DNA from 2 places in the Aeromonas crassostreae genome. Region 2 is predicted to be linked to the other one. Evidence: predicted binding sites of a transcription regulator. Region 2 holds the regulator's gene; the other holds the start of a gene.
What was found. Region 2 encodes LexA, which represses DNA repair genes until DNA is damaged. Its sites were predicted from a motif close to ANCTGTNTNNNNANACAGNT; they were not measured.
Positions count from the first base shown of each region.

Region 1: a site for LexA is predicted at 2,282-2,301, ahead of ACW5W4_RS09075 (DUF4250 domain-containing protein). Genes of this name have one in related genera too.

Region 1 covers NZ_JBSTYM010000009.1:50,124-54,701, forward strand. The annotation lists gene ACW5W4_RS09070 (glycogen/starch/alpha-glucan phosphorylase) at 1-1,485, opposite strand, end outside; gene ACW5W4_RS09075 (DUF4250 domain-containing protein) at 1,894-2,094, opposite strand; gene ACW5W4_RS09080 (cell division inhibitor) at 2,327-2,803, shown strand; gene ACW5W4_RS09085 (fumarate hydratase) at 3,175-4,578, opposite strand, start outside.
Region 2 covers NZ_JBSTYM010000024.1:8,475-13,052, forward strand. The annotation lists gene coxB (cytochrome c oxidase subunit II) at 2-1,141, opposite strand; gene lexA (transcriptional repressor LexA) at 1,311-1,940, opposite strand; gene plsB (glycerol-3-phosphate 1-O-acyltransferase PlsB) at 2,144-4,573, shown strand.

The DNA.
Region 1 (4,578 bases), on a different contig from region 2:
CTCGTTGTACAGATCGGCCAGCTCGGGGTTGCAGGCCAGCAGCCAGCGGCGGGGGGTGACCCCGTTGGTGACGTTGCACATCTTCTCGGGCCAGAGGGCGGCAAATTCCGGGAAGAGATCCTCTTTCACCAGCTTGGAGTGGATCTCGGCCACGCCGTTGACCCTGGAGGAGCCGATGACGCACAGGTTGCCCATGCGGACCTTGCGCACGTCCCCTTCTTCGATGATGGAGAGCTTGGCCTTGATGGCGTTGTCGCCCGGCCACTTGGGTTCCACCAGATCGCCGAGGAAGCGGGCATTGATCTCGTAAATGATCTCCAGATGACGGGGCAGCACCTTCTCGAACAGGCTGACATTCCACTTCTCCAGCGCCTCCGGCAGCAGGGTGTGGTTGGTGTAGGAGAAGACCTGATAGCAGATGGCCCAGGCGGCATCCCAGTGCAGGTCTTCTTCGTCCACCAGCACCCGCATCAGCTCGGGGATGGCCACGGTCGGGTGGGTATCGTTGAGCTGGATGGCGATCTGGGCGGCAAACTTGCCAAAATCGCTGCCATGGACCCGCTTGTAGCGGCGCATGATGTCCTTGATGGAGCAGGCGCAGAAGAAGTACTGCTGGATCAGGCGCAGCTCCTTGCCCGCGTCCGTCTCGTCGTTGGGATAGAGCACCTTGGAGATGGTCTCGGCCTGGGCTTTTTCCGCCTGGGAGTCGACATAGCCACCGGCGTTGAACACGTCCCAGTCGAAGAATTCGGAGGCGCGGGACTCCCACAGACGCAGTATGTTGACGGTGTGACCGCCAAAGCCCACCACAGGGATATCCCAGGGCACCCCTTTGATCTTGCGACCGGCATGCCACACCTTCTTCAGGGCGCCGCTCTCGCAGAACTGGGTCTCCACATAGCCATACAGGGGGATCTCCTGCACCGACTCGGGGCGGCAGATCTCCCAGGGGTTGCCATATTCGCGCCAGGAGTCCGGACGCTCGATCTGGCGACCATCCTGGATCTCCTGGCGAAACAGGCCGTGCTCATAGTGCAGGCCATACCCTACCGCCGGGTAGTTCAGGGTCGCCAGGGAGTCTATGAAGCAGGCCGCCAGGCGCCCCAGGCCACCGTTGCCGAGGGCCATGTCCGGCTCCTGCTCGCACAGATCGGTCAGCTCCAGGCCCAGCTCGGCCAGCGCCTCTTCGCACAAGGTATAGAGAGAGAGGTTGTGCAGGTTGTTGGAAGTCAGCCGCCCCATCAGGAATTCGGCCGAGAAGTAGTGGATAGCCCGGGTATCCTCGCTAAGGTGAGTCTGCTGGGTACGGGTCAGACGCTCGTACACCAGCTCATTGACGGCGGCGGCTGTCGCCTTCCACCAGGACTGGGGCGAGGCCTTCTGCTCACTGGTACCCAGAGTGGAGCGCAGATGACGCACTATGCTCGCCTTGAGTTGATCCTTATTCAGTTGCAGATCCAGCTCTGTCTTCTTCTTGCTAGCCATAACGCTGTTTCCTTCGTTACTTAAATAATTTATTTACCCGCCAGGGACCGATTTTTAGTTATCTGAGATATGTATTCCGGCGTTGACATACTAACGAATGATGCCGATATAAAAGTTAACTTACGTCACAGTTTAACGTATGAAAGTGACAGTTTAACAATGAAAACCCTTTCCTGTCACCAGAGATTAAAATCCATATAGATCAATAACTTTTCATTAATGGTGGTTATTTGAACCCTGTATTGAGCATGAGTATGGTTTCACGTTATCCCCAGCCAATGGATGGCTTGAAAATATCTGAAAATAAAACGAAAGGGTGAAATCGTTTTCAACTCACGACCACATCGACACAACAAAACAGCCGCCCATAGAGCGGCTGATTTTTAACATTTCCGATTCAAAGCAGACTCATAGCAACCTGGATTTAAACTGGTTGCTCGCACCGTCGTATTGATAACCAATCTGCTGCAGGCGGGTAGCAAGCTGATCCTCGCTCATGTCGTAGTAGGCGAGCAGCTCATCGAGATTGTCGCACTCCAACCTCAGCTTCTCGTTGACGATCCCCAACAAGATGTTGGCGTCCAATCGCTGCAAAGTCGTGGCATCCATGACATGGCTCCTCTGTTAAACCCTGTATAACCATGGCCCCCCTGCCGGGTTTTGTCCATTTATCGGACCATAAGCGTTCGAAGCCATGATAAAGAAACCAGAGAGGTATCAATGAGATGGCGTTTATCTTGGTTAGCTGCGTCACATTTTTGAGCAGAAACGACTTGTCGAATGCACTGGATGCAACTACTGTATACACATACAGCATGGTAATTCATACAGGAATCAGCAGATGAACCAGCCAATGAGCCGCCCCCTTGCCTCCCTGACCGCCGGGTTGACCCAACCCTGGCCGACTCGTCATCTGACACGCCGTCCGGGCGCATCCGCCATGACAGTGCGAGACGGGGCCCAGCTGCTGGGCGCCCTGGGGCAGATAAGCCAGGCGAAGCGAGGCTGGATCCTGCTGATTGCGCCCCCCGGTCTGCCGGTCGCCGCCCAGCTGCGGGCTCATGGCATAGATCCGGCCCACGTGCTGGTGGTCCACCGCCACAAGATCAAGAACTGGCAACGCACCCTGGAGCTGGCCCTCGACCGCAGCCGCTGCGCCGCCGTCGTCACCTGGCTGCCCGAGGCCATCAGCCTGGATACCGAGCGCCTGCTCCGACTGAGCCAGGGCAAGGAGATGCTGACCCACTACTTCCAGCGCGAGACGAGCCAGGGGCCAGCCGTGAACTATGGCAACCAGGACATCTACCTCAATCATTGAGCCTCATGCCGCCCGCGGCGAGCAGCCATGAGGATGACGAGGCATTTGACAGCCTTGAGACCTTGGATATCCCTGAGGGGGTTGAACGACCCAGGACGCCTGAGAGAGCCGAGCGGCTTGCGTGGTTGAGGGTTTGAGGGTTTGAGGGTCTGAAAGTTTGAAGGTTTGAAGGTTTGAAGGTTTGAAGGTTTGAAGGTTTGAAGGTTTGAAGGTTTGCCAGCCTGCTCCCCCTGCCCGCTGGTGCAAGGCGCTGATCTGGTCAAGGGCCGGCAACGCTGGGGGTCAGGTCAAATGAACACAAAGGCAAGAACAGAACGGCGGCCCGAGGGCCGCCGCTTGCCATGACAGGAGGCGAGCGCCCCCCTGCCGACTCAGGAGGAGAGCTTGCCGTCGAGCTCGGCAATCTTGGCGGACCAGATGGCCGGGCCCGTCTCGTGGATATTGTTGCCCTGGGAGTCCACCGCCACGGTCACCGGCATGTCTTCCACCTCGAACTCGTAGATGGCTTCCATGCCCAGATCGGCAAAGGCTACCACCCGCGACTTCTTGATCGCCTTGGCCACCAGGTAGGCGGCGCCCCCCACGGCCATCAGATAGACGGCCTGGTGCTGGCGGATGCTCTCGACGGTTTTCGGGCCGCGCTCTGACTTGCCTATCATGCCGATGAGGCCGGTTTCCCCCAGCATCATGTCGGTGAACTTGTCCATCCGGGTGGAGGTGGTGGGGCCGGCCGGACCGACCACCTCATCACGCACCGCATCGACCGGACCGACGTAATAGATGAAGCGGTTGGTGAAATCGACCCCTTCCGGCAGACCCTCGCCATTTTTCAGCATGTCGGCGATGCGCTTGTGGGCGGCGTCGCGACCGGTGAGGATCTTGCCCGAAAGCAGCACGGTATCGCCGCTCTTCCAGCTGGCAAGCTCGGCCTTGGTGATGCCATCGACATTGACCCGGCGCACATTGCCACCGGACTCGCGGGTGATCTCAGGCCAGTCTTCCAGCCTGGGCGGGGTCAGCTCGGCCGGGCCTGAGCCATCGAGCTCGAAGTGGACGTGGCGGGTGGCCGCGCAGTTGGGGATCATCACCACGGGTTTGGAGGCGGCGTGGGTAGGCGCCGATTTGACCTTCACGTCCAGCACTGTGGTGAGGCCGCCCAGACCCTGGGCACCGATCCCCAGCTTGTTGACCTGGTCATAGAGCGCGACCCGCAGCTTCTCTTCGGTGGTCTCGGGTCCGCGGGCGATCAGCTCCTGGATGTCGATGTGCTCCATCAGGGCTTCCTTGGCGAGCACGGCCGCCTTCTCGGCGGTGCCGCCGATGCCGATGCCCAGCATGCCGGGCGGGCACCAGCCAGCGCCCATGGTGGGCACCGTCTTCAATACCCATTCGACGATGTCATCGGAGGGGTTGAGCATCGCCATCTTGGATTTGTTCTCGGAGCCGCCTCCCTTGGCCGCGATGCTCACCTCCACCTTGTTGCCGGGGACCATGTCGATGTGCACCACGGCCGGGGTGTTGTCCTTGGTGTTCTTGCGGCTGCCGGCCGGATCGGCGAGCACGCTGGCTCGCAGCGGGTTGTCCGGGTTGGTGTAGGCGCGGCGCACCCCTTCGTCCACCATCTGCTGCACTGTGAGATCCGAGTCCCACTGCACCTGCATGCCGATCTTGACGAAGCAGGTGACGATGCCGGTATCCTGGCACAGAGGGCGATGGCCTTCGGCAGACATGCGGGAGTTGATCAGGATCTGGGCCAGGGCATCCTTGGCGGCCGG
Region 2 (4,578 bases):
CCTACATGGATTTGCCCTTGAGGAAGGCGTCGACATCCTTGGCCTGAACCTCGTCACCCTTGTCATTGCCCCAGGCGTTGCGTTCATAGGTGATGACCGCCGCCAGCTCCTGCAAACTGAGCTGCTTGGCGAAGGCCTGCATGGCCGTGCCCGCCTTGCCGTTGAGCACAATATCCAGGTGTCCCGCCTTGGGACCCAGCGCGATCTGGCTGCCCTTGAGGGCGGGGAAAGCGCCCGGAACCCCTTGCCCGTTGGCCATGTGACAGGCGGAGCAGTGGCCAAGATAGACCTTCTCGCCGAGCGCCATCAGCTCATCCCGGCTCATGGTCATCGAGAGCAGCTTCTGCTCTTGCTCCTTGGCCGCCAGCTGCTCGGCCCGCGTCTTGCTCAGCCACTGGTTGAATTCGGCCTCCGGCTTGGCGATCACGACGATGGGCATGAAGCCGTGCCCCTTGCCGCACAGCTCGGCACACTGACCCCGGTAGAGGCCGGGGTGATCGATGCGGGTCCAGGCCTCATTGATGAACCCAGGGTTGGCATCCTTCTTCACCGCAAAGGCCGGCACCCACCAGGAGTGGATCACATCCTGGGAGGTGATGAGAAAGCGCACCTTCTTGCCGGTGGGCAGCACCAGAGGGCGATCCACCTCGAGCAGATAGTTCTCCCCCTTGCGGCGCTTGTTGTCTATCTGCGCCTGAGGCGTGGCCATCAGGCTGTAATACTCGACACCGTCGTCGAAATAGCGGTAATGCCATTTCCATTGGGAGCCCGTTATCTGCACCGTCAGGTCGGCATCGCTGGTATCTTCCATGGCGATCAGGGTGCGGGTAGCGGGTACGGCCATGCCGATGAGGATGAGGAAAGGGATCAGGGTCCAGAGGATCTCGACCCGGGTGCTCTCGTGGAAGTGGGCAGCCTGCGCGCCCTTGTCCTGCCGATGATGCCAGATGGCCCAGAACATGACCCCAAACACCAGCAAGCCTATCAGGGCACAGATGATGAGTATGGTCATGTGCAGGTCGTACACGTTGCGACTGACGGCGCTGACCCCCTCCGTCATGTTGAAGCGCATGCTGTTGCCGAGCGATGACTCGCTCCAGACACACAGAAAGATTGAGAGAGTAATCAGGACTCTTTTCACTCTGCCCCCCATTGTTAGCGCTGCCCTGCCGGGCGTCTCTTCCCCGAGATTGGTCTTGCGTGCCAATCAACAGGCTAAGTAAAGCAGCAAATGAGAATGTGTGAAAAAAGTGTTAAGAAATAAATTGAAAAAACAGCAGGGAATAAAAAGGCCCCGCGAGGGGCCTCAATCACATCCAGTCGGCGTTGCGGATCACGCCGACGGCCAGTCCTTCTATGGTGAGATGCTGGCTCGCCAGGTCGACGGCGATAGGCTGCAACTCTTCGTTTTCCGGCAACAGCCAGACCTGGCTGCCCTTGCGCTGGAAACGCTTGACGGTGACATCCTCATCGAGCCGTGCCACCACCACCTGACCGTTGCGCACCTCCTGGGTCTTGTGCACCGCCAGCAGATCCCCGTCCATGATGCCGATGTTCTTCATGCTCATGCCCTGCACCCGCAGCAGGAAATCCGCTCGCGGATGAAACAACGCAGGATCCACCTGATAGTGGCTCTCGATATGTTCCTGGGCCAGGATGGGCTCGCCGGCCGCCACCTTGCCGATGAGGGGCAGCCCCTGATCTTCGTTGGCCGCCTCCTCTACCTCGTCGAGCAACAGACGGATGCCCCGCGAGGTGCCCGGCAGGATCTCGATGGCCCCCTTCTTGGCCAGCGCCTTCAAGTGCTCTTCGGCCGCATTCGCGGATTTGAACCCAAGCTTCTGGGCGATCTCGGCACGGGTCGGCGGCATACCGGTCTCGCTCATGTTGACCTTGATGAGATCAAGAACCTGAGCCTGGCGGGGAGTGAGGGGTTTCATAAGATTGGCACCTGTCTTTTTATACAGCACACTGGCAGTATATACAGTGTGCTGACCAAGGCAAGGCTCGACTGACAATTGTCGCAGGCAAGGCCAAAATAACCCTGCTCCGGCCCTCATCGGCGGACTCATCGTACCTCTCGGCGACAAGCCCTGCGTGATTTGCTATGCTCACGCCGCATTTTTTTGGAGAGCAGACGCACATGTCCCTCGGGCAGAGTATTTCCAGAGCCATACTGCAGTGGCCGGTCAGCGGCTTGGTCAATCACAAGAGCCTGCCGGAAAATCCCATCACGGAACTCAAGCTGGATCCGGCCAGACCCATCGTCTATGCCCTGAAGACCAGCTCGATCACCGACCTGATGACACTGCAGCAGTGCTGCGAGGATCTCGGTCTGCCGGGTCCCTTCACCCCGCTCGAACTGGGGGGCAGAACCGTGCCACGCTACGTCTGCCTCGATCGGCCGCCCCCCCTGTTCGGCTCACGCAGCAAGCCGCTCCCCTTCCTGCAGGAGTTTCAGCAGCTGCTGGACTTGCACAAGCTGGATGCCGATCTGGATGTGCAGATGGTCCCCGTCACCCTGTTCTGGGGCCGCGCCCCGGGCCGGGAAGGGGAGGAAGCCTCCGGCTGGAACATCATCAGCAGCCTGGCGCCGAACCGTCTCAAGAAGGCGCTCATCGTCATCCTCAAGGGGCGCGAGAACCTGGTGCGCTTCTCCCCGTCGCTCTCCCTACGCCACATGGCGGACAAGCACGGCACGGATCAGGCTATCGCCCACAAGCTGGCGCGGGTGGCCCGCATTCACTTCAGCCGCCAGCAGCTGGCTGCCACCGGCCCCAAGCTGCCCAATCGCACCCTGCTGTTCAGGCAGTTGCTCGATTCCGGCGTGATCCAGCAAGCCATAGAGGAAGAGGCCGGGCGCGAGGGCATCAGCCTGGAGAAGGCCAAGAAGCGTGCCCATGACTACATGGACGAGATCGCCTCCGACTTCTCCTACCGGCTGATCCGCCTCGGTGAGAGCTTCCTCGGCTGGCTGTGGAACAAGCTCTATCGCGGCCTTTCGGTCAACGGCGCCGAACAGGTGCGCCAGCTGGCGCAGGAGGGACACGAGATAGTCTACGTCCCCTGCCATCGCAGCCACATGGACTACCTGCTGCTCTCCTATGTCATCTATCACCAGGGCATGGTGCCGCCCCACATAGCGGCAGGCATCAACCTCAACTTCTGGCCGGCGGGCCCCATCTTCCGCCGCGGCGGCGCCTTCTTCATTCGCCGCACCTTCAAGGGCAATCCGCTCTACAGCACCGTCTTTCGCGAATACCTCAACCTGCTGTTTGCCAAGGGCTATTCGGTGGAGTTCTTCACCGAAGGGGGCCGCTCGCGCACCGGCCGCCTGCTGCCCCCCAAGACCGGCATGCTGGCGATGACCCTGCAGGCCATGATGCGCGGACTGGACAGGCCGGTGACCCTGGTCCCCGTCTATCTGGGCTACGAGCACGTGATGGAGGTGAACACCTACCACAACGAGCTCAAGGGCAGCCGCAAGGAGAAAGAGAGCTTCCTGCAGGTGCTCGGCATACTGCGCAAGCTGCGCAACTATGGCCGCGGCTTCGTCAACTTCGGCGAGCCGCTGACTCTCAACGGCTATCTCAACGAACACGTGCCGACCTGGAAGGAGCATATCGGCGAGGAGGAACGCCCCGAGTGGATGGCGGGCACCGTCAACCAGCTGGCCGAACTGCTGATGACCCGGATCAACGATGCCGCCGCCGTCAACGGCCTGACCCTGAGCGCCCTGGCACTGCTGGCCGCCGAGCGCCATGCCCTGACCCGGGACGAGCTGCAGACCCAGATCAACACCTATCTGGATTTGCTCAAGCAGGTGCCCTACAGCGAGCGGAGCACGCTGCCCCAGGACAACGCCAAGGATCTGCTGGATCAGGCGATGGAGCTCAACAAGTTCGAGGTGAGCGAGGACAAGCTGGGCCAGATCGTCAGCCTGGACCGCTATCAGGCGATCCTGTTGACCTATTACCGCAACAACATACTGCACCTGTTCGCCCTGCCCTCCCTGGTGGCGGCATTGATTGAGCGCTGCGAGGGGATCTCCCGCGGCGAGATCGTCGCCCGCTGCGTCGACATCTACCCGCTACTCAAGACAGAGCTGTTCCTTCGCTACCAAGAGGAGGAACTGCCGGAGCTGGTCGATGCCCTGCTGGCCGAGCTGCAACGCCAGCAGCTGATCGAGGCGCGCGATGGCGGCTACTGGGTCAATCCGGGCAACCAGATGCGCCTGCTGCTGCTGGCCGAGAGCATCCAGGAGACACTGCAACGCTACGCCATCGTGCTGACCCGCATGCTGGCCCAGCCCCACATAGAGGCGGAGCAGCTGGAGGCGGACGGCCTGATGATGGCGGAGCGCCTCGGCACCCTGCACGGCATCAATGCTCCCGAGTTCTTCGACCCCAAGCTGTTCAGCACCCTGATCCACACCCTGCGCAGCGAAGGTTACCTGGATCCGGGCTGCAAGCCGGATCTTGGCCGCTTCCAGGCCCTGGCCGACAACATAGTGCCGCTGCTGAGCAACAAGATCCGCCGCACCATACAGGCGGGCAACCGGCAGCCAGGCTGATCATG